Methylacidimicrobium sp. AP8: one gene and its partners. The protein of the gene in region 2 interacts with the protein of the main gene of each other region in a pairwise test. Links are inferred from orthologs where the notes say so. Each region holds a gene or a part of one and is shown on either strand. Other genes may lie near its edges.

What was found.
Region 1: the proteins of MTHMO_RS08815 (region 2) and groL interact in binary tests that used the Escherichia coli proteins (3 or more experiments, as listed by UniProt). The link is inferred for Methylacidimicrobium sp. AP8 from one-to-one orthologs.
Region 3: the proteins of MTHMO_RS08815 (region 2) and MTHMO_RS07545 interact in binary tests that used the Escherichia coli proteins (3 or more experiments, as listed by UniProt). The link is inferred for Methylacidimicrobium sp. AP8 from one-to-one orthologs.

The regions. Positions count from the first base shown.
Region 1 is NZ_LR797830.1:133,348-140,505, reverse strand. Bases 4,329-7,158 are described here. They hold groL (chaperonin GroEL), read right to left. Parts: upstream 6,642-7,158; coding sequence 5,016-6,641; downstream 4,329-5,015. Other genes in these bases: dnaK (molecular chaperone DnaK), read right to left, coding at 7,074-7,158; groES (co-chaperone GroES), read right to left, coding at 6,694-6,990; MTHMO_RS00580 (HU family DNA-binding protein), read left to right, coding at 4,500-4,802. In the rest of the region: gcvP (aminomethyl-transferring glycine dehydrogenase), read left to right, coding at 1-1,710; MTHMO_RS00590 (lysylphosphatidylglycerol synthase transmembrane domain-containing protein), read left to right, coding at 1,860-2,855; MTHMO_RS00585 (CCA tRNA nucleotidyltransferase), read left to right, coding at 2,878-4,230.
Region 2 is NZ_LR797830.1:1,879,244-1,886,476, forward strand. Bases 2,608-5,512 are described here. They hold MTHMO_RS08815 (nucleotide exchange factor GrpE), read right to left. Parts: upstream 4,409-5,512; coding sequence 3,806-4,408; downstream 2,608-3,805. Other genes in these bases: MTHMO_RS08805 (RluA family pseudouridine synthase), read left to right, coding at 2,608-2,615; dnaJ (molecular chaperone DnaJ), read right to left, coding at 2,646-3,809; MTHMO_RS08820 (PP2C family protein-serine/threonine phosphatase), read right to left, coding at 4,424-5,512. In the rest of the region: MTHMO_RS08800 (ATP-dependent DNA helicase), read left to right, coding at 1-1,830; more of MTHMO_RS08805, read left to right, coding at 1,860-2,607; more of MTHMO_RS08820, read right to left, coding at 5,513-5,620; MTHMO_RS08825 (STAS domain-containing protein), read right to left, coding at 5,708-6,214; MTHMO_RS08830 (MBL fold metallo-hydrolase), read left to right, coding at 6,374-7,174; MTHMO_RS08835 (TatD family hydrolase), read left to right, coding at 7,177-7,233. UniProt on the Escherichia coli protein: Participates actively in the response to hyperosmotic and heat shock by preventing the aggregation of stress-denatured proteins, in association with DnaK and GrpE. It is the nucleotide exchange factor for DnaK and may function as a thermosensor.
Region 3 is NZ_LR797830.1:1,602,285-1,609,610, reverse strand. Bases 1,165-4,162 are described here. They hold MTHMO_RS07545 (Nramp family divalent metal transporter), read right to left. Parts: upstream 3,343-4,162; coding sequence 1,987-3,342; downstream 1,165-1,986. Other genes in these bases: MTHMO_RS07535 (4'-phosphopantetheinyl transferase superfamily protein), read right to left, coding at 4,117-4,162; MTHMO_RS07540 (metal-dependent transcriptional regulator), read right to left, coding at 3,332-4,093; MTHMO_RS07550 (alpha-1,4-glucan--maltose-1-phosphate maltosyltransferase), read right to left, coding at 1,165-1,943. Also shown: more of MTHMO_RS07550, read right to left, coding at 1-1,164; more of MTHMO_RS07535, read right to left, coding at 4,163-4,833; MTHMO_RS07530 (efflux RND transporter permease subunit), read left to right, coding at 4,951-5,415; MTHMO_RS07525 (IS607 family transposase), read left to right, coding at 5,412-5,972; MTHMO_RS07520 (hypothetical protein), read left to right, coding at 6,299-6,970; MTHMO_RS07515 (hypothetical protein), read left to right, coding at 6,967-7,326. UniProt on the Escherichia coli protein: H(+)-stimulated, divalent metal cation uptake system. Involved in manganese and iron uptake. Can also transport cadmium, cobalt, zinc and to a lesser extent nickel and copper. Involved in response to reactive oxygen.

The DNA of each region.
Region 1 (7,158 bases), 1.7 Mb from region 2 along the record:
GCCCTCATGCCCGCGTTCCGATCCGAATCCTTGCTTTGCCGAGCCCGGAGCAGGGGGATCAATCTGCGCCGGCTGCCGTCGGGGCTCGGTATCTCCCTGGACGAGACGACCGAGGAAAAAGATCTGCTCGACCTGGTCTCTCTTTTTGCGGAGGAATCGGGCCATCTCCCGGCACGCCTTCCGCCGGAGAACGCGGTCGCGTCCGCCATCCCGCCCGGCCTCCGGCGGGATCGCCCGCTCCTGCCCCATCCGGTCTTCCACCGGTACCGGAGCGAGACCGAGCTCCAGCGATACATCCGCCGGCTGGCCAGCCGCGACATCAGCTTGACGACCTCGATGATCCCCCTCGGATCCTGCACTATGAAGCTCAACGCGGCGGCCGCCATGCTCCCGATGCTTTGGGACGAATTTTCCCGACTACATCCTTTTTGCCCGGTCGAGCAGGCCGCGGGATACCAGGAGCTCTTGGGCGACCTAGAACGCTGGCTCAAGGAGATCACGGGGATGGCGGCGGTCTCTTTTCAGCCGGCGGCGGGCAGCCAAGGGGAGCTCGCCGGACTCCTGGCGATTCGCGCCTACCACCGGGCGCACGGCCAGGGGAATCGGGACCTCTGCCTCCTGCCGGTTTCCGCGCATGGAACGAATGCCGCCAGCGCCGCCGCAGCAGGCCTTTCCCTTCAATCCGTGCGCTGCGACGCGGAAGGGAGGCTCGACCTGGCGGATCTTCAGGGCAAGCTCTCCGAGGTGGGATCCCGCGTCGCTGCAATCATGATCACCTATCCTTCCACCTACGGCTTTTTCGACGAGACCCTTCCGGAGACGATCCGCATGGTTCGGGACGCGGGCGGACTCGTCTACCTTGACGGAGCCAATGCCAATGCATTCCTGGGGTTTTGCCGCCCCGGAGAGCTCGGGGTCGATGTTTGCCACCTCAACCTCCATAAAACCTTTGCCATTCCCCATGGCGGTGGAGGACCGGGGGCGGGGCCGATCGCCGTTTCTTCCGCCCTCGCCCCCTTCCTCCCATCCCATCCTTTTCTCCCGCACGCAGCGGAAGGAAGCGTGGGCCCGGTCAACGGCTCCCCCTGGGGGAATGCAGGAATCTATCCCATCACCTGGATGTTCCTTGCGATGATGGGTGCGAGCGGCTTGAGACAGTGCGCGGAAGCCGCGCTTCTTTCGGCCAACTACATCGCCTACCGGCTCTCTCCCTACTTCCCGGTGGTCTTTCGCGGGCGCTCCGGGCTGGTAGCCCATGAGTGCATCGTCGATCTCCGTCGGTGGAAGGAATGCGGGATCGACGTGGAGGACGTGGCGAAGCGTCTGGCCGATTTCGGCTTCCATGCGCCGACGGTCTCCTGGCCGATTCCCGGGACGCTCATGATCGAGCCGACCGAAAGCGAGTCCAAGGAGGAGCTCGACCGCTTTTGCGAGGCGATGATCACGATTCACGGCGAGTTGGAGCGCGTGCGCCGTGGCGAGCTTCCCCGAGAGGACAACCCTCTCCGGAACGCTCCCCATACCGCAGCCGCCGCGGTGGCCGAGCCGTGGAGCCATCCCTACACGCGCGAGGCGGCGGTCTTCCCGCTTTCTTGGTTGCGGGTGAGGAAGTACTGGCCGCCGGTGGCCCGAGTCGACAATGTCTATGGAGATCGCCATCCCTCTTGTACCTGGCCCGTCGAGGACAAAGCAGCTTCCGCAGGCGGTTAGCCCGCGCGTCTTCCCACCGCTCTCCTGCAGCCGGTCCAAGAGATGCGGAATGGGAGGCTCGGCGGGTCTATGCCCGCCGTTGCCAAGAAAGCCGAATGCGGTGTCGGACGGGATAAGGAGTGCGCACCTTTTTGCATAGATCCCCGGCCATGGCAAAACTTGGACCCATCGGATGGATTCTCCTGCGCGCCGGCGTCTCCGCAGCGCTGCTGACCGTGATTGTTTGGCGTATTCCTTGGACAGGGATCGGCGAGGCCTTCCATGGCTCCGAACCCGCGTGGATCTTGGCAGCCATCCTTCTAGCCGGCGCTCAGGTGACGTTTGTCTCGCTTCGCTGGCAAGCCCTGCTCGGCGCGCAAGAGATTGTCCTCTCTCTGGGCGAGACCCTGAGGCTCACCCTCATCGGCCACTTTTTCAGCGCATTCCTCCCCGGTTCCACCGGTGGGGATCTGGCGCGGATCTACTACGCCGTCCGCGCGGCTCCGCGCCAAAAGGCGGCCGCCTCCTTTTCCGTTGTTTGCGACCGATTGGTCGGAGTGATCATCCTGCTCCTCATCGGCTGCGCCTTCTCCCCCGTCCTCTACTATGGGGTCTACTCGAGAAATTTTCTGATTCGCAAGGTGCTTCTTCTCTTCCTCCTTGTTGCGGTAGGAATTTTGCTCTTCTCCCTGCTTGCCTGGCTCCTGCCGTGGCTGCTGCGGCGGCGGTCGTTCCGGCTTTGGGAGAAGCATGCTCCGTTACACCGTCTTCTCGAGGAGCTTTCTCACGTTCTCCGCCGATTCGCCGCCGCCCGATGGACCGCTGGCCGTGCGGCGCTCTTCGCCTTGTGCGGCCACATTGCCACCTTCGCTCTAGCCTGGTGCACCGCGATTGCACTCCATCTGCCGGTCCCTTTCTGGATCTTGGCTGCCGTTCTCGCCGTCGTGAGCGTCCTGGACGCCATCCCGATCAGCATCTCCGGGCTCGGTGTGCGGGAAGGCCTCTTGGTTCTTTTCTTCCAGCCGCTTAGCTGGACAGGCGCACAGGCGGTGACCTTTTCTCTACTCTTCTTTGGAGTCAGCCTCTTTTGGAGCTTCGCCGGCGGCATTCTCTATTGGCGCTATAAGGCGGGACGGTCGGCGGAGGAGCGCAAGATCGCCCGATAAGCGGGAGGAGAAGAAGACGTCGATGTGGCAAGCAGCAGTGCGACTGGTCGAGCGCTTGCGGAGGGCGGGCCATGTGGCCTACTTCGCCGGCGGCTGCGTGCGCGACCGTCTCCTCGGCCGGGAGATCCACGATATCGACATCGCGACCACAGCCAGACCCGAAGAAGTGCAGAGGCTTTTTCCTGAATCTACAGGCGTCCACGGAAAAGCCTTCGGAGTCGTCCGCGTTCCCGTAGGCGGTTTCTGTTTCGAAGTCGCCACCTTCCGCCGTGACATAGGAGCCAGCGACGGGAGGCATCCCGATCGCGTGGAATTTGCCCGTCCGGAAGAAGACGCTTACCGCCGGGATTTTACGATCAACGCGCTCTTCTATGACCCGATCGCCGAGCAGCTGATCGACTATGTCGGAGGCCGGTCCGATCTTGCCGAAAAGAAGATCCGCGCCGTCGGGGATCCGCTCCGGCGGTTTGCGGAGGACGCGCTTCGCCTTCTGCGCGCCGTCCGCTTCGCCGCTAACCTCGGATTCACCATCGAACCGTTAACCTGGCAGGCACTCCAAGCGCAGGCGACGGCCATCCGCTGGATCAGCGTCGAGCGGATCCGCGACGAGCTCGATCGCATCTGGTCCGGACCCGCGCCCGCCGTCGGCCTCGAGCTATTGGACCGGAGCGGGCTTCTCCTGGAGATCCTTCCCGAAATCTCGGCTTTGCACGGTGTTGCGCAGCCGAAAGAGTTCCATCCCGAGGGGGACGTTTTCGTGCATACGCGCCTCTTGCTCGAGCAGCTCCGCAACGCTCCCCTTCCTTTAGCGTGGGCCGCCCTGCTTCACGACGTAGGGAAGCCAGCCGCCCAAAGACGGGATGCGAGCGGCAGGATCCGTTTCTTCGAGCACGAAGTCATCGGCGCCCGCATGGCTCGCGCCATCCTGACACGACTCCGCGAGCCTAACGCTCTGATCGACGCCGTGGTCCCCATGGTCGCCAATCACATGGCTTTCAAAGATGCCAAACAGATGCGCCCCGCAACACTCAAACGACTCCTCAGCCGCAGCACTTTCGCCATGGAGCTCGAGTTGCATCGCATCGATTGCCTTGCCTGCCATGGAGATCTGACGATTTATGAGTTTTTGCGCGCCAAGTTAGAAGAACTTCCTCCCGAAGACATCTCGCCTCCTCGGCTCCTCACCGGACATGACCTTCTCGCCCTTGGCGTTCCGCCGGGTCCGCGCATCGGCTCTCTGCTCGCAGCCGTTCGCGAAGCCCAACTGAACGGGCAGGTGCGAACCCGGGACGAGGCGCTCTCCCTCGCATCCCGGCTGCTCTCCTCCGGCTCCGCGCCCCCCGGCGCGGAAGCGGCTCCCGAGAGCCGACTGTGACGCAGCCCCCTCGTTTGCTCGCCTAACCCGCACAGCGCAGGCTTATGCAGGGGATTACGCGCCGCGCATACATGGTCGTTCCTACCGCAAGACTCACGATGAACATAATATGTTTATGCGCAACTACTTCCTATCAAGGCTAAAAATCCGATCCCGCTCGCTTCCGATAGCGGAATCCCTTGTCTCTCCTTTTTCCCGTTGACGACTCTCACTCCCTTTGTCACAAACAGCCTGGAAGCGGATCGGATCCGCGTCCGAAAGGAGCGAGAATGAAAGAAGCAAAAAAGAATAAGCGTTGGAATCGGGTCGATCTCGTCGAGCATGTCCAAAAGGAAATGGGGAAGGACACCACGAAGGCCCTTGCCGAATCGGCGGTCGGCGCCGTCCTGGACGGACTCAAGACCGGCATACGGAAAGCGAGCACCGTTCAGCTAATCGGATTCGGCACCTTCAAGGTCGTGCATCGAAAGGCCCGAATCGGGGTAAACCCCAAGACCGGCGAGCGCCTCAAGATTAAAGCATCGAAATCGGTTCGGTTTTCTCCTGGAAAGGCATTGAAGGATAGTTTGTAAGTCGGCTCATATCTTCTGATCTGCCTGTCTACTCCTTGCCGCGTCGGCACAGGGAACAGAGGATAGGGAGCATCCGCGTCTATGCTCGTCTCACTCTAGGATTACGACGGGAAAGGCCGGAGCCCCTCCCGCGGGAACTCCGGCCTCTGCCTCTTTCTGAGGGAAGCGACCTCGCCGCGATGGCAGGCCGTTTCCGCTCTCGCGTAGTCCGCCTTAGTATTCGTCGCCCGCCCCCGGACTCGGCGGCGTAGCCTTCTTCTCCTTTTCGGGAATCTCCGTGACCATCGCTTCCGTGGTCAGGAGAAGGCCGGCCACCGAAGCCGCATTCTGCAAGGCCGTCCTCGTCACCTTGGCCGGATCGACGATCCCCGCCTTGATCATGTCGACATACTCGCGGGTCGCCACGTTGTACCCTTCATCACCGTTCCGGGCCTTCACCGCATTGACGATGACGCTCCCTTCCAATCCGGCGTTGTTCGCCAGCGCGCGGAGAGGCTCTTCGAGGGCTCGCTCCACGATCTGCGCTCCCACCTTCTCATCTCCTTTGAGGTCGAGCTTGCTGACACAGGGCTGGCACCGCAGCAGGGCGACCCCGCCTCCCGCGACGATCCCCTCCTCGACCGCAGCACGGGTCGCATGGAGGGCGTCTTCCACGCGCGCCTTTTTCTCCTTGAGCTCGGTTTCGGTCGCGGCACCCACGCTGACGACGGCCACTCCTCCGGCCAGCTTCGCCAGACGTTCCTGCAGCTTCTCGCGATCGTAATCGGAGGTGGTCTCCTCGATCTGCTTCCGGATCTGGTTCGCTCGCCCCTGGATGGCGCTGGCCGAACCCGAACCTTCGATGATCGTCGTGTTCTCCTTCTCGACGACGACCTTCTTGGCGCGGCCCAGGTCCTCAAGCTGCACGTTTTCGAGCTTGATGCCCAGATCTTCGGTCAGACAACGCCCACCGGTCAGGATCGCGATGTCTTCCAGCATCGCCTTCCGGCGATCGCCGAACCCGGGTGCCTTCACCGCGCAAACCTGGAGGGTGCCGCGCAGCTTGTTAACCACAAGCGTTGCCAGGGCCTCGCCCTCCACGTCCTCCGCGATGATGAGCAGCGGACGGCCCGCCTTTGCGATCTTCTCCAGAAGGGGAAGCAGGTCCTTCAGGCTCGAGATCTTTTTCTCATGGATGAGGATGTAGGGATTTTCCAACACCGCTTCCAGCTCTTCGGCGTTGGTAACGAAGTAGGGGGAAATGTAGCCCTTGTCGAACTGCATGCCTTCCACCACCTCGAGCGTGGTCGCGATCTGCTTCCCTTCCTCGACCGTGACGGTGCCGTCCTTGCCTACCTTATCGAGCGCGTCGGCAATGATTTCGCCCACCGAGGCATCCCAGTTCGCGGAGACCGTGGCCACCTGCTTGATCTCCTCTTTCTCCTTCACCTTCCGGGCGACTCGCTTGAGCTCGTCGACCACCGCGCTGACCGCCTTGTCGATTCCGCGCTTGAGATCCATCGGATTGGCACCGGCCGTCACATTCTTCAGGCCTTCCCGGTAGATCGCATCGGCAAGAACTGTGGCGGTCGTCGTACCGTCGCCGGCGACATCGCTGGTCTTGGACGCCACCTCGCGAACGAGCTGGGCTCCCATATTCTCCCAGGGATCCTCCAGTTCGATCTCCTTCGCCACCGTCACCCCGTCCTTGGTGATGGTCGGTGCTCCGAACTTTTTGTCCAGGATGACGTTACGACCCGCCGGCCCCAGTGTCGCCTTGACGGCCTTGGTCAGCTTCTCGATACCGCGCAGCAGGGCATGGCGCGCCGCTTCGTCGAAGATGAGTTGTTTTGCAGCCATACTTCTATGATCCTCCGCTTGTTCGTTCTTCGTTCCTCAAAACCGTTTTCCTTTATCCTCCAACCACGGCAAGGACGTCATCTTCCCGAAGGATCTGATAGGACTCCCCTTCGATCTTCACCTCGGTGCCGCCGTACTTGCTGATCAGGACGCGATCCCCTTTCTTGAGCTCGATGGGAATACGCTTGCCTTCCTCCAGCCGGCCCGGACCGACGGCTATCACCGTGGCCTCCTGCGGTTTTTCCTTGGCGGTATCCGGAATGATGATTCCGCCCTTTTTGGTCTCCTGCTCCTCGATCAACTTGACGAGGATTCGATCCCCTAAGGGGCGAATATTCGGTTCGGTCATTTGCTGCTCCTTTCTTCTCAGTTGCTTGGATCTATCGCGAGCCGGCCTTCCGGCCGGTCGCCACCCAAAAATCTCTGCGGCCTCTATTCCTTCTTGTCCTTGTCCTTGTCGATCATCTCGAAGTCGGCTTCGATCACGTCTCCCTTGGCAGCCGACCCTCCCCCGGAA
Region 2 (7,233 bases):
GAAGCAGGCACCGGCACCGGCAAGACCCTCGCCTATCTCTTCCCAGCGCTGCGCTGCGCGCGGAAGCGGGGTGAGCGCGGCGTCGTCTCGACCCACACCCTCAACCTGCAGGCGCAGCTCTTCCACCGGGACCTGCCTCTGCTCAGGAAGCTGACCGGCCCCTTCACCGCCGTTCTGCTCAAGGGAAGAAGGAACTACTTCTGCCCGCGGCGGATCGAGCAGGCGCTCCGCTACGGGGGAGACCTTTTCGCTCCCGGGGAGGCCGACGAGGTCGCGCGGATCGCCCGCTGGGCCTTCGCAACAGAAACCGGCTGCTGGGAGGAGCTCGATCCCCCTCCGGAACCCGGCCTCTGGAGCCGGCTCTGCTCGGAGCCCCAGCTCTGCACGGCCAGGAGCTGCCAGAACAATCCCCGCTGCTTCTACCAGCGGCTCCGCGAACGGAGTGCCGAGGCGGACATCACGATCGTCAACCATGCGCTCTTCTTCTCGCTGCTGGCGGGCGGGCTCGGCGCGGACCCGAGTGAGGATCTTTCCTTCGCCAAGGACTTCGTGATCTTCGACGAAGCCCACCAGGTCGAGGCGGTCGCCGCCCGGCATCTGGGCCTCTCGCTCTCCGAGGGGCAGACCCGCTCCTTTCTCCACCGGCTCCACTCGCCCCGGACAGGCCGGGGCCTTCTCTCGCTCGTGCGTTCGGGGAGTGCCGTCCGCACTCTCCGGGAAGTTCTCTCCCGCCTCGGCTCCTTCTTTGAGAGCCTGCACGCCGCGATGGGCGGCGCCAAGGGCCGGGAGTTCCGCATCCTCCGGCCCGGCCTGGTGCCGAACGTGCTCGACGAGCCCTTGGCCGCGCTCACCGAGGCGATCACGCAGGCAGCCCTGGAGACCGAAGATCGCGATCTGCGGCGCGAGATCGAAGACCATGCCCGAAAGACGGCCGGCCTGCGCGCCGCATTCTCCGCCTTCCTCGATCAATCCCTTCCGGATCACGTCTACTGGGTCCAGACCCAGGATCCCGGCTTTCCGGAGGGGACGCGGCTCGAGGCCGTTCCGCTCTCGGTGGCCCCCCTTCTTGAGCGGCTGCTCTATGCGGAGGGGCGCGCGCTCATCTTCACCAGCGCCACACTGACCCTGGCCGGCCGATTCCACTATTTCCAGAAGGCCTTGGGGCTGCGGGAACCCCGGACCCTTCTCCTCGATTCCTCCTTCGACTACGCGCGCCAGATGAAGGTCTACGTGCCGAGCCGCATCCCCGAGCCGTCGGAAGGCGCGGGCTACGAAGCGGCGATGGAGGCGTGGATCCGCTACTTCACCGCCCGGAGCGGCGGCGCGGCCTTCGTCCTCTTCACCAACCGGAAGACGCTCCTCAACATGGCCTCGCGTCTGGCGCCGTTCTTCCGGGAAAAGGGCTTCCCGCTCCTCGTCCAGGACGGGACCGCCGACCGGCACCGGCTCTTGGAACGTTTCCGCGCCTCGCCCGGAGCCGTCCTCTTCGGGGCGGACAGCTTCTGGCAGGGCGTCGACGTCCCCGGGGAAGCCCTCTCCTGCGTGATCCTCACGCGCCTCCCGTTCGGCACGCCGGACCATCCGCTGGCGCAGGCGCGGGCGGAGCGGCTCCAGGCCGCCGGGAGCGACCCCTTCCTCTCCTATTTCCTGCCGGAGGCGCTCCTCAAGTTCCGGCAGGGAATCGGGCGGCTGATCCGCAGCCGCCAGGATCGGGGCATCGTCGCCATACTCGATTCCCGCATCCTCACCAAGCGCTACGGCCGCTCCTTCTTCGCGGTCCTCCCCGATTGCCCGGTCGAGATCCTCGACGGCGATCCTCCGATCGTCTAATCTGCCGCTCCCCCCATCCGGCCCTCCTGATGCAGCAGCTGATCCTCGAGCCTCCTTACCCGCCGCGGGTGGTCCTCGAAAACGAGGACTTCCTCGTCGTCGACAAGCCGCCTTTCCTACTCTCCCACCCGACACGGCGGAACGACCGGCCGAGCGTGCTCGGCTGGCTCGGCAAGGAGCGGGGAGGAGCTCCGTTCTTCCTCGTCAACCGACTCGATCGGGAGACCAGCGGGCTGGTGCTCGTCGGCAAGAACGCTGCGGCCGCCTCCGCGCTCGGCCGGCTCATGGAGAAGAGGCTCATCGACAAGGAATATCTGGCGATCGTCCGGGGGAAGCTCGCCTGCGAATTTCTCCAGATCGACGCTCCCCTCGGCTATTTGGGCCTTTCCGCGGAGAATCCGGTGGCGATCCGGCAGGGTGTCCGGCCTGGCGGGGCCCCGGCCGTCACGGTGATACGCGCGCTCAGCTCGGGCGCGGAAGTCAGCCTCGTCCGCGCCTATCCCAAGACCGGGCGGCTGCACCAGATCCGAGTCCACCTCGCGTCGATCGGCCACCCGATCATCGGCGATAAGATTTACGGACCCGATCCCCACCTCTTCCTCCGGTTCGCGGAGCAGGGGTGGGGACCCGAACTGGCCGAGCATCTCGGCCTGCCGCGCCACGCCCTCCATGCCTCCCGGCTCCGCTTCCGCTGGCAAGGAAAGGAGTGGGAGGCCGCGGCCCCGCTTCCTCTCGACCTGAGGGGCTTCCTCGACCAGCGCGGCATCGCCGTCCCTCCGGGATGAGCAGCGGGCGCCGGCCCGGAGCCCGGCGACTCACTCCCCACCGAAAAACCGCTTGGCCCGCTCGAGAAAGCCTTGGTGCTGCGGATGGGTCCCGGGCGCGCAGCTGGCCGCGAAAGCCTCGAGCTTGGCGCGCTGCTCCGCGTTGAGGTGCGTAGGCACCTCGATCACCACCCGGACCAGCAGGTCGCCGATCCCGCGACCGTGGACATCGGCGACACCGCGGCCCCGCAGACGGAAAATCTGGCCGCTCTGGGTTCCGGGCGGAATCTTGAGCGTCGCCTTCCCGACCAGACAGGGCACGGTGACCTCCCCGCCGAGGGCGGCTTGCACGAAGCTGATCGGCATCTCGCAATAGAGGTCGTTTCCCTGCCGCTCGAATATCTCGTGCTTCCGGACGTGCACGACCACGTAGAGGTCGCCGGCCGGCCCGCCGAATGCCCCCCGCTCTCCGCACCCCGCCAGCCGCAAGCGGTAGCCGTCATCGATCCCGGCGGGAATCTTGATGGTCATCTCCGCCGTCTGCTTCATCCTGCCCTCCCCTCGGCAGGCAGTGCAGGGGCGCTCCACGACGGCTCCCGTGCCGTGGCACCGGGGGCAGGTCTGGGCCACGGTCAGGAACCCGCGCGTCACGCGCACCTGGCCCTGCCCGCGGCAGGTCGGGCAGGCCTTCCGCGCGGAGCCGGGGGCGACCCCGGTTCCCTCGCAGGCCGAGCAGACCTCCAGCTTGGGGAAGGCGATCTGCTTTTCGCAGCCCAAGACCGCCTCCTCAAAATCGATTTCGAGGTCGCAACGGAGGTCCGCTCCCCTTTCCTGGCGAGATCGCTTGCCCCCGCCGGAACCGAAGGCTTCCTCGAAGAGGCTCCCGAAGAGGCCCTCCCCGAAGAGGCCGGAGCCGCCGAAAACCTCCCGGAAAATCTCGAACGGATCGTGGAACCCGGCGGCCGTCGCCCCTGCTTGGGCCTCGAAGGCCGCAGGACCGTACCGGTCGTAAGCGGCCCGCTTTTCCGGATCGCTGAGCACCTCATAGGCCTTGCTCACCTCCTTGAACTTTTCTTCCGCAGCCCGATCGCCCGCGTTTCGATCGGGGTGATACTTGAGGGCCAGCTTGCGGTACGCCTTCTTGATCTCCTCGGTACTGGCTCCTTTCGCCACTCCGAGAATCTCGTAGTAATCATGGTCGCGCGCAGAGGTCATGGCGCCGGAATGCGGTTGGTCTCCGTTTCTTCCCTCTTTTCCTGACTGTCCCCGCCGGGCGCCGGCCTCCTGGCCACATAGACCAACGCCGGGCGGAGCAGGCGGCCTTTATATAGATAGCCGCTCCGCTTCTGGGTCGCGACAATCCCCTCTTCCAGCTCCTCAGTATCGACAAAGCCCACCGCCTCGTGCCGATGAGGATCGAACGGCTTGCCGACCGCCTCGACGGGCTCGACGCCCTCCTCGCGCAGGAGGGCTTGGAGCTGCGATAGGATCATCTTCATCCCCTGGGCGATCGACCGGCCATCGGTGGCCTTCTCCGCCGCTTCCACGCCGAGAACCAGATTGTCGAGGACAGGAAGGAGAGCTTGAAGAAAGGCGCCGTTGGCCAGCCGGATCGCCTCCTCCTTTTCCTTGGCCATCCTCTTGCGCGCGTTGTCCCAATCCGCCAAGGCGCGCAAGAGGCGATCCTGCAGCTCGTCCGCCTCCCGGGAACGCTGCCGCCAGCGCTCGATCCTCTCCCGGCTGACCACCAGAAAAGCCGGAGCGTCCTCCGCCTGAGGCTCCGGAGACACGGTCTTGCCCTCGTCGACAGTCATAACGGAACTTAAACCTTAGCTTCCGACCCGCTCGAGCGCAACAAGCGTCACGTCATCGGCCAACCCTCCGGAGGACCGAAAGGAGGCCAGCTCCCGAAAGAGCGCTTCGAGCGAAGCCCGCGCGTCAAGCCCCCCGGTCCTCGCGAGGGCGGCGACAAGCCTGCCCTTGTCGAACCTCGCGCCGCACGGGGCGAGCGCATCGATCATCCCATCGGTATAGAAGAGCAGGAGCTCCTCCGGCGCCAAAAACAGCGTTATATCCGCCAGAGCCGCATCGAAGGCCTCTCCCGAGTCGATCCCCAGGCAAAAGCCTGGCGCGTCGAGCTCGCTGACCCCAGAGGGCCGCCGCAGGAGCGGCGGCTCGTGTCCGGCCCGGGCCACGACAATCTCCCGGGTCTGCGTATTGACGACCGCATAGATCATGGCGACGAGGCTCCGCTCGACCAGGTCCCCGTACAGCAGGCGGTTGACGCGGCGCAACACGCCGGCCGGAGAAGGGCAGCCCGCAACCTGGGAGCGGACGGCGGTCCGGCACATCCCGCCCACCAGAGCGGCCGCCATCCCCTTTCCGGCCACGTCGCCGACCAGGATGCCGCAGTTGTGGGGATCGATGGGCAGGACATCACAAAAGTCTCCGCTCAGCTCTCCGGCCGGCAGATGGGCGATGGCCAGGCGAAAACCGGGCAGAGCCGGCAACGCTCGCGGGAAAAGGGAGGATTGAAAGAGGCTGGCGGCCATCAGCTCCGCCTCCAGGAGGCGCCTCTTCCTCCGGTTCTGCCTGGAAACCGGCCGGCTCAGCAGATGCAGAACCGCCTCCGCGACGGCCAAGGCAGCGGTGCGTTCCGGAGGCCGCAGCCCTCCGCCGGCGTCGCGATGAACGGCCAGCCAGCCGTTTCCGCGTAGCGGAAGGAGGGTCCAGGGCCCTTCGGCCGCGGCCTCCCTCTCTCCGCTCTCTTCCTTTGCCCGCATCCGCTCGGCGATCGCCCGCAACTCGTCCGATCGCTCCGGCGGCCCCCAGCATCCCTCGCTCGCTCCGGCCTCGCCGGAGAGCAGGCCGACGGCCGTAGCGTCGAGGAAGGCCCTCAAGCGCTCCAAGAGACTGGCAATCAGCGGATCCGGATCGGCCCCGGTTGCGAGGGCGCCTCCCAATTCGGCGACCCGCAGCAGACACTCGTGGTAAGAACCGGCAGGCTCTTCTCGTTCCGCTTCCACACCTTTCCTTGCCAAAAAAACAAAAGCTCCCGGACGGATCGCCCGCCACGCCGGAGAACGGGCAGCCCGGCTTCCGAGGCGGTCGGCTCAGCCGGGCGACGGGTCCCGCCGAGCGACTTCCGCGCCGAGATAGGAAACGAGGTCTTGAAACTTCGGCGCATTCCGGGGATCGCATGCCAGGAGGGTCTGGTGGGCCTGCAGAAGCAGCTCACCGGTCGTCTCCCTGCGGGGGACACCCGCCGCCAGCGGCCGCAGTCCCGCCCGATCGTAGGGAAGCGGGCTCTCCACGCACTCGAAGAGACGATCCAGCCCCAGCGTGCGAATCGATTCCAACACTCGGGGGCTGCCGCCGGCGACCTGAAAAGAGCCTCCGGCCTTCTTAAGCCGCAGCGCCGGACCCGCTAGAGTTCCTAGGAAGGTGCTGTCCAGATACGTGCACTCGGTCAGATCGACCAGCACCCTCTCCTTTCCCGAGGGAAGGGAATGATCGCAATATTGCCGCAGGGAAAACGAATGCTCGAAGGAACCCGCTCCGACGATCTTAATTACGACCACTCCCTGGCACTCCCCCGCCAGCACGACCCCTGTTCTCACTCGATAACACTATACCCGTCCGGCGGCCCGGTCCACCCGGCCGCCCCGTAACGCTCTTTTCGCTCCACGGTGGAAGCGGAAATCCTAAGCTCCCGGCCATGGCCGAGGCGAGAAAAATTCCTCGGCGGCCGTGTTGTTTTTTGGTAAGGGGCCCTCCGGATGTGTCGAACGACCGGATGTCTCCTGCGCGCCGTGGTGCTCGGCTCGGGGACCTCGCAGGGAGTGCCGATGATCGGTTGCCGGTGCGCAGTCTGTCGTTCGACCGATCCCCGCGATCAACGGACCCGGGCGTCCCTCTACGTGGACGACGGGGTCCTTCCATTTCTCATTGACACGGCGACCGACCTGCGGACGCAATGCCTCCGCGAGGGGATCGCCGACGTCGGCGCGGTCCTCTACACCCACCACCACGCCGATCATGTGCTCGGCCTCGACGACTTGCGGCGCTTCTGCGAGCTGCGCCGGGAACGCCTTCCGATCTTCGGCCCGGCCTCCACCCTGGATGTCCTCGCCCGCATGTTTCCCTACGCCTTCGAGCCGGCCGCGGATGCGTCCGGGTACGTCCGCCTCCGGCCGCAGGCCGTGGATGCCCCCTTTCCTCTCGGCAGCCTGACCGTGACCCCCTTGCCCGTCCCGCACGGCCGGATCACCACCTTCGGATACCTGCTTGAGCGCGACGGGAGAAAGCTCCTCGCATACCTGAGCGATTGCCAGGCGGTCCCCGAGAATATCCTCTGGACCATCCGCTCGGTCGAGGTGCTGATCATCGACGGCCTCCGGGACGAGCCCCATCCCACGCATCTGACGACGCAGGAAGCGGTCAAGGTCGCCCGGCAGGTCGAGGCGAGGCGAACCTACCTGACCCACCTCACCCATCACAAGAGCCATCGGCACCGGGAAGCCGAACTTCCCGAGGACGTCGCACCGGCGTTCGACGGGCTTTCGATCACCCTCTGTTGACCATGTGGATCGACACGCACGCCCATCTCGATTTTCCGGAGTTCTCCCGCGACCGGAAG
Region 3 (7,326 bases), 280 kb from region 2 along the record:
ACCGCCGGATCCAGGCGGACGTAGTTGCTCCCGTCGTGCCAGGTATAGCTCGTGTCGGCGAGCAGGTCGTTGACCTGAAAGGGCTTCCGGGGATCGATGCCGAAGTCGCCCGCCGGGAAACGGACCCAGCCCGATTGCGGGCGGGCATCCATGTTGACGACAACCAGGATCAGGTCCCCGCGGTCGGCGCTCGCCTTGGCATAGGCGAGCAGGCAGGGGTTGTCGGTGTCGCAGAAGCGGAGGTTGTTGGTTTCCTGGAGGGCGCGGTGGGTTTTGCGGATGTGGTTGACGCGGGCGATCTCGGCCTTGATGTTTCCGGGCGCGTTCCAGTCCCAGCGGCGGAGCTGGTACTTTTCCGAGTCGAGATATTCCTCCTGCCCGGGAACCAGGGCCTCCCGGACGCAGAGCTCGAAGGCCGGTCCGTAGATGCCGTAGTTGGCGGAGAGGGTCGCGGCCAGGATGAGCCGCTGCAGGAAGGTCGAGCGGTCTCCCTGCTGCAGGTAGACCGGAAGGATGTCCGGGGTGTTGGGCCAGAAGTTGGGCCGGAAGAACTCCCGGACGGGCGGACTCGTCAGCTCGGTCAGGTATTCCCGCAGCTCCGCGGGCGTCGACCGCCAGGTGAAGTAGGTGTAGCCTTGGGAGAAGCCGCACTTGGCCAGATGGTAGAGAATCTTGGGGCGGGTGAACGCCTCTGCGAGGAGGATCACCTCGGGGTAGTCCGCCTTGAGTTCGGCGATCAGCCACTCCCAGAACGCCATCGGCTTGGTGTGGGGGTTGTCGACGCGGAAGATCCGGACGCCGCGCTCGATCCAAAAGACGAAGATGCTCCGAAGCTCCTCCCAGAGCGATCGCCATTCGGCGCACTCGAAGTCGAAGGGGATGATGTCCTGGTACTTTTTGGGCGGGTTTTCGGCGTACTGGACGGTCCCGTCCGGCCGCCAGCGAAACCATTCGGGATGCTCGCGGACATAGGGGTGGTCGGGGCTGCACTGGAGGGCGATGTCGAGCGCGATCTCCAAGCCGAAGTCCCGGGCACGGGCCTGCAGGCGGTGGAAGTCTTCCCAGCCGCCGAGCGCCGGATGGATCGCCTTGTGGCCGCCCTCCTCCGAGCCGATCGCCCACGGGCTGCCCACGTCATCGGGGCCGCAGACGACGCTGTTGTTTTTTCCTTTCCGGAAATGCGAGCCGATCGGATGGATGGGCGGGAGATAGAGGACGTCGAAGCCGAGCGCGGCGATTTCCGGGAGGAGCCGCAGGCAGTCCGCGAAGGTCCCGTGGCGGCCCGGCTCGGGAGCCCACGACCGGGGGAAAAGCTCGTACCAGGAGCTGAAGAGCGCGCGGGGAGGGTCGACGAGGACCTTCCGCGCAAAGGGCGAGACGCTTTCCAGGCTCCGGTCGGGAAACCTTCGCGCCAGCTCCGCCAGCGCGGGATTCCGCGCCACGAGCGCGCGCTCGCCGATCGGCAGGGAGCGGTTCCGGAGGAGCGCGGCCCATTCCGCAAGCTCTTTGCGCTCCGGCTCGGGAGCCCGCCCTGCCGCCGCGTCGAGCAGGTCGGCGCCGATCTGGAGCTCGACCTCGATCTGTTCGCCCCCGTCGGCCTTCTTGTGGAAGCCTTCGAGCCAGGTGAGAAAGTGGTCGATCCAGGCATGCACCCGGCATTCGTAAAAGCCGAGCTTCTCGAGCCGGATTTCGGCCTGCCACTCGTCGTTCCCGAGCTCCCGCATCGCCACCTCTCGCCAGTCGGAATCATCCTGGTGCCGATAGCGGAGGCGGACCTCGATCCGGTCGTGACCGTCGGCAAAGACGTGTGCTTGGATCGCGAGCGTGTCGCCGAGCCCTCGCTTCACGGGAAACCGGGGGTCGTCGATCTCCGGCAGGATGCGGCTGATGACCACACGCCGCCTCCCGTCGGACGGCCAGAGGCGAAGGTGGGAAGCTTCCATGATCGCAGGGAAGGGTCCGGGCGCCTTCCGGACGGCTCCTGTCCTATTGGGAGAGGAAGCCAAAGAACCGGGCAAGCAGAAAAGCGTTGAGCCCGATGACGGCGGCGCAGACGAGCCATCCGGCGATCGTCGTCCCGGGAGAGTTGCGCAGGGGCCCCATCCGGCGGCGGCTCTGGGTGAAGAGCAGGAGGGGGACGAGCGCGAAGCCGATGCCGAAGCTGAGGATCACCTGGGAAGCGATGAGGATCTTGGTCGCGTCGATGCCCAAGGCGATCAGCAGGACCGCCGGCGCCATCGTCACCAGCCGCCGGACCCAGATGGGAATGCGAAAGCCGACGAACCCTTGCATGATGACCTGCCCGGCGAGCGTCCCCACCGCCGAGGACGAGAGGCCGGAGGCGAGCAGCGAAAGCGCGAACGCGCCGGCGGCCAGCGTGCCCAGCATGGGCGAGAGCGCCCGGTACGCCTGGAGGATCGTGTTGCCTCCGGCGGGCGCGGAGCCCGCGAAGGCTGCCGCCGACACGGCGAGCATCGCCAGGTTGATGAGCCCGGCGATCGCCATGGCCAGGGAGACGTCGAGAAAGGAGAGGCGGATCAGCTTCCGCTTCTCCTCGACCCGCCGGGCCGGAATCCTCCCCTGGGTGAGAGCCGAATGGAGATAGATTGCGTGCGGCATCACGGTCGCTCCCAGGATGCCGGCGGCCAGGTAGGCGCCTTCGGTCCCGGGAAGAGAGGGAACGAGGAGGCCGCGGAGGCACGCCGAGGGCGAGGGATGGATCCAGAAGAGCTCGAAGGCGTAGCAGGCGGCGATGAAGCCCACGAAGGCGGTGAGAAGGAGCTCGAGAGAGCGGAAGCCCTTGGGCCGCAGCCCGAGCATCAGGAAAGAAAGGGCGCCGGTGAGGACGGCTCCGATTCCGAGCGGGATCCCGAAGAGGATCTGCAATCCGAGGGCGGCCCCTAGGAACTCGGCCAGATCGGTCGCGACCGCCATCAGCTCGGCTTGGAGCCAGTAGGCGATGCGCAAGAGCGGGTGGGGGAGAGCCTCCCGGATGCATTCGGGAAGATTTTTTCCGGTCGCGATGCCGAGCTTGGCGGAGAGGCCTTGCGCGAAAAGGGCGATTAGGTTCGCCCAGAGCACCACCCAGAGGAGCTGGTAGCCGTAGCGGGTTCCGCTCTCGATGTCGGTCGCGTAGTTGCCCGGGTCGACATAGGCGATGGCCGCGATGAATGCGGGCCCGAGAAACGGAAGGAATCGGTCGGCTTTTCCCGTCGCCTCGCCGCCGAGGACGGTTGCCGCCCGCTCCCGCACCCGGGCGTCCCACCCGTCCGCGGAGGCGGCGACCGCCGGCTCGAGCTTCGTTCGCGTCCCCGCCGGATGGCTGGAGGGGTCAGCGCTCATGGATCCCGGGCCGTCCCGCCTTTCTTCCGGGCGGCGGATCGGAGGAAGCCGAGCCGGAGAGGGTCTCGGCCAGCAGATGGGAGGCGAGAAGCCTGGGAACCAGAAAGCGGCTGCCGGCGACAAGGAGGGAGACTCCGTCCGGGTGGCTGTCGGCCACCTCGACCTCCGTTCCCGGAAGGAGGCCGAGCCTTTCCACCAGGTTGAGAGCATCCTGGTCCTGCAGGGTCACCCGGCGGATAATCGCCCGGCTCGCCCGGCCGAGGCGGGCGAGCGGGACCAGATGTCGATCCTCCCCCAGGGCCAGCTCCGGGGTGGGAATCGGGTCTCCGTGCGGATCCCGCTCGGGGTGGGAAAGAACCTCGGCCACCCTCTGCTCGAAGCGTTCGCTGATCACATGCTCGAGCGCCTCGGCTTCCTCGTGCACCTCGTCCCACCGGTAGCCGAGCATCCGGAAGAGAAAGACTTCCAAGAGCCGGTGGTGCCGGACGATCTCGACCGCGATCCGCCGGCCCGCCTCGGTCAGCCGGACTCTGCGATAGGGCGCCCGCTCCACCAGCCCCTCTTCGGCGAGCTTCTTGAGCATCCCCGTGACCGAAGCGGGGCGGACTCCGATCCGGTCCGCCAGAAGCTGGGTGGTTGCCCCCCGGGGGTTCTCGTCCAAAAGAAGGATCTGCTTGAGGTAGTCCTGCTGGGCTTGGCTGGGGACGGGCGAGCCTTTTCTGCCTTCCGCTTCCTCCAGGCCCTGCTTCATTTCGACAAAAAATTTAGCCTCTCCTAATCCTTCGCGTCAACGGAAAGCGTCGGCACCGGGTCGAAAGCCAGATCGGCCGCGGAAATCTCCTCGATGGTCGGAACCACCGCATCGGGTGACCGGTGCGAGACGGCCAGAGCGCCGACAAAACCGGCTCCGCAGTCTAGGCTTCGGACCGCCCAGCGGGCGCCCTCCGGTTCCGGGGGGTCGACCTCTTCCCAGGGGGATCCGTCGCGCCGGACGAGGCGGAAAGAGCGGGGGGAGCGGAAGAGGCCCGTTCCGCATCCCTTGAGAAAAGCCTCCCGCTTGGTCCAAGCCCGCAGGAAGCTCAAGGTGCGCTCCGCCGGGGGAGCGGCCGCGGCCACGGCCGCCTCCTCGGCCGGGAGAAATCGCCGGGCGAGCCCGACAGGATCTCTCCTAGGCACGTCGGCCTCCAGGTCGATGCCGACGGGGAAGCGGGCGACGGCCACGAGGCAGCGGTCCGCGGAGTGCGAGAGGTTGAACCAGAGGCCGAACGATTCCGGGAGGAGCGGCTTTCCCCAGCACCCTCTCCCGATGGGAAGCCGCTCGGGGGCGATGCCGGTGAAGCGGGAGAGGAGGCGGCGCAAGAGCTCCTCGCTGCGCCCGGCCCGGACGCGCCCCGGGAGCGCTCCGCTGCCCGCATCCGGCGGCGGAAACCCGGAAAGCCGGGCGGCGAAGATCCGGACCGCGGAAGGGACGATGCGGTCGGCCGTCGCCATCCTCCCACCATTCCTTCCCCTGCCGGCCCGAGGCAAGCGCTTTTGCGGGATTGGCTTGCAGGATCCTTTCCCGTCTGGGACGCTTCCTCCACTCCCCTAAGAGTCAGGGCCGGCTTGGTGCTCGAACGAATCTTCGCCTTTTCCCTACGGCATCGATCGGGCGTGCTGCTGGCGGTCGGAGCCCTCATCGGCTTCGGGATCTGGGCCGCCCTCCGCCTGCCGATCGACGCCGTTCCCGACATCTCGACCGTCCAGGTCCAGGTGAACACGGTCGTCCCCTCGCTCGCCCCCGAGGAGATCGAGAAGCTGGTCACGATGCCGATGGAGCGGGAGCTCTCCGCGCTGCCGCACCTGGAGGAGGTGCGGTCGATCAGCAAGTTCGGCCTCTCCCAGGTCACGCTCATCTTTCGCGACGGAACGGACATCTACCGCAGCCGCCAGCTGGTCAGCGAGCGGCTGCTTCGCGCGGCGGATCAGATCCCGCCCGGTCTTTCCCCGGCGCTCGCGCCGATTGCGACGGGTTGCCAGCAGCTAAAAAATATATGGACACATAGCCAGTTTAATGGCAGTATGTACGAGTGAAGTTGAGTGTCTGGGCCAAGCGGCAGGGCATTTGCTACAAGACAGCTTGGCGGATGTGGAAGGAAGGGCGTTTGCCCGTCCCGGCCGAGCAGTTGCCGACCGGAACGGTGATCGTGCATGCGGAGCCCTCGCAACCCAATGGGGTCGCCCTTTACGCACGGGTATCGAGCTCCGATCAGAAAGCGGATCTGGACCGGCAATTGGCTCGGCTGACCGAATTTGCGCTGAGCAAACGGTTGCCGATCGTCAAGGCCGTCAAGGAGGTCGGCTCCGGAATGAACGGCCATCGGAAGGGCCTGATCGGGCTGCTCCGTGATCCCAATATCGGCGTCATCCTGGTCGAGCATCGCGACCGGCTGATGCGCTTCGGCTTGGAGTACGTGGAAGCGGCATTGGCCGCGCAGAGCCGATCGGTCCTGGTGGTGGAGTCGGACGAGAGGACCGATGACATCGTGGGCGACCTGCATGAGGTCATCGTTTCGATGTGTGCCCGGCTTTACGGGAAGCGATCCGCTCAGGACCGCGCCGAGAAGGCGCTCAAAGCGATCCATGAGTAAGCTCCCTGTTTTCACCTACCAGACCCGGTTGAGGTTAACGCATGAGCAGACTTCGTGTCTTGACGCCTATGCGGCGCTCTACGGGCGGGCGCAGCGGACTCTTTTGGCCAGGATGCGGGCGGGCGTTTCCATAAACGAACTCAAGCGGTCGTTTCGGCGCCGGTTCGGCCTCACCGCCCGGCAGTTCAACGCCATTCGGGTCGAGCTCGAAGGCAAGATCGCCTCGATCCGGGAAAGGCGGCCTGAGTTGATCGAGGAAGCCAAAGGGCGGATCAAGAGAGCAGAAGAGGCGGTCGGCCGGCTGGAGGAGAAGCATCCGGGATCGGATGTCGTGCACCAAAAAAAAGCGGCGGCTTGCCGTCCTGCGGGCGAAGCTCGAGGCGCTTCTGACCGATCAGGAGTCCGGCCGGGTCCGGCTCTGTTTCGGTTCCCGACGCCTCTTCCGCAAGCAGTTTTCCCGGGAAGAGAACGGCTATGCGGACCATGCCGCATGGAAGAAGGATTGGCAGGCGGAGCGGAGCAGCCAGTTCTTCGTGCTCGGATCGAAGGACGAGGCCTCGGGCAACCAGTCCTGCCAAGCCGCAGTCGCTCCGGACGGCAGCCTGCGGCTGCGGTTGCGGCTGCCGAACGGATGGGGAAGCACGAGCAAACACCTGGTGCTTGAGGGCGTGCGCTTGGCCTACGGCCAGGAGGAAATCCTCCAGGCCCTCTCCGCCGGCCGGGTCGTGATCGGAGCAACCAAGACGGGGAAGCTCTTCCGCAAGCGGGAGGGAGCTGCCGTAAGCTACCGCTTCGTGCGGGACCGGAAGGGGTGGCGGGTATTCGCAAGCGTCGAGGCGCAACCGGTTGCCCTGGTGACACGCCGCCTTGCCGGAGCGATCGGCGTTGACAGCAACCCGGATTATCTTGCCTTGGCCGAAACGGATCGCTTCGGGAATCTCGTGGGAAGCCGCCGGATCGGATTGCATCTCTCTATGGGAAGAGCGAGGAGCAAGTGAAAGCCGCGATCGGCGATGCGTGCCGGGAGATCGCCCGGGCCTGCGCCGAATCGGGCAAGCCGCTCGTGATCGAGCGATTGGATCTTCGCAAGCGGAGGGCCGAGCTGGAGGCGGTCGATGGCGTCCGGGCTCGCTCGCTCTCATCCTTCGCCTACGCCAAGACGAACTCCATGCTCAAGGCGGCTTCCTTTCGTGCCGGAGTCAAACGGATCGAAGTCGACCCGGCCTACACTTCCGTGATCGGCGCGGTCAACCACGCGCGCCGTCATGGCATCGGTTCTCACCAGGGCGCGGCCTACGCCGTCGCCCGGAGAGGATGGGGCCTATCCGAGCGCCCGTCCGTGCGGGAGGCGGTC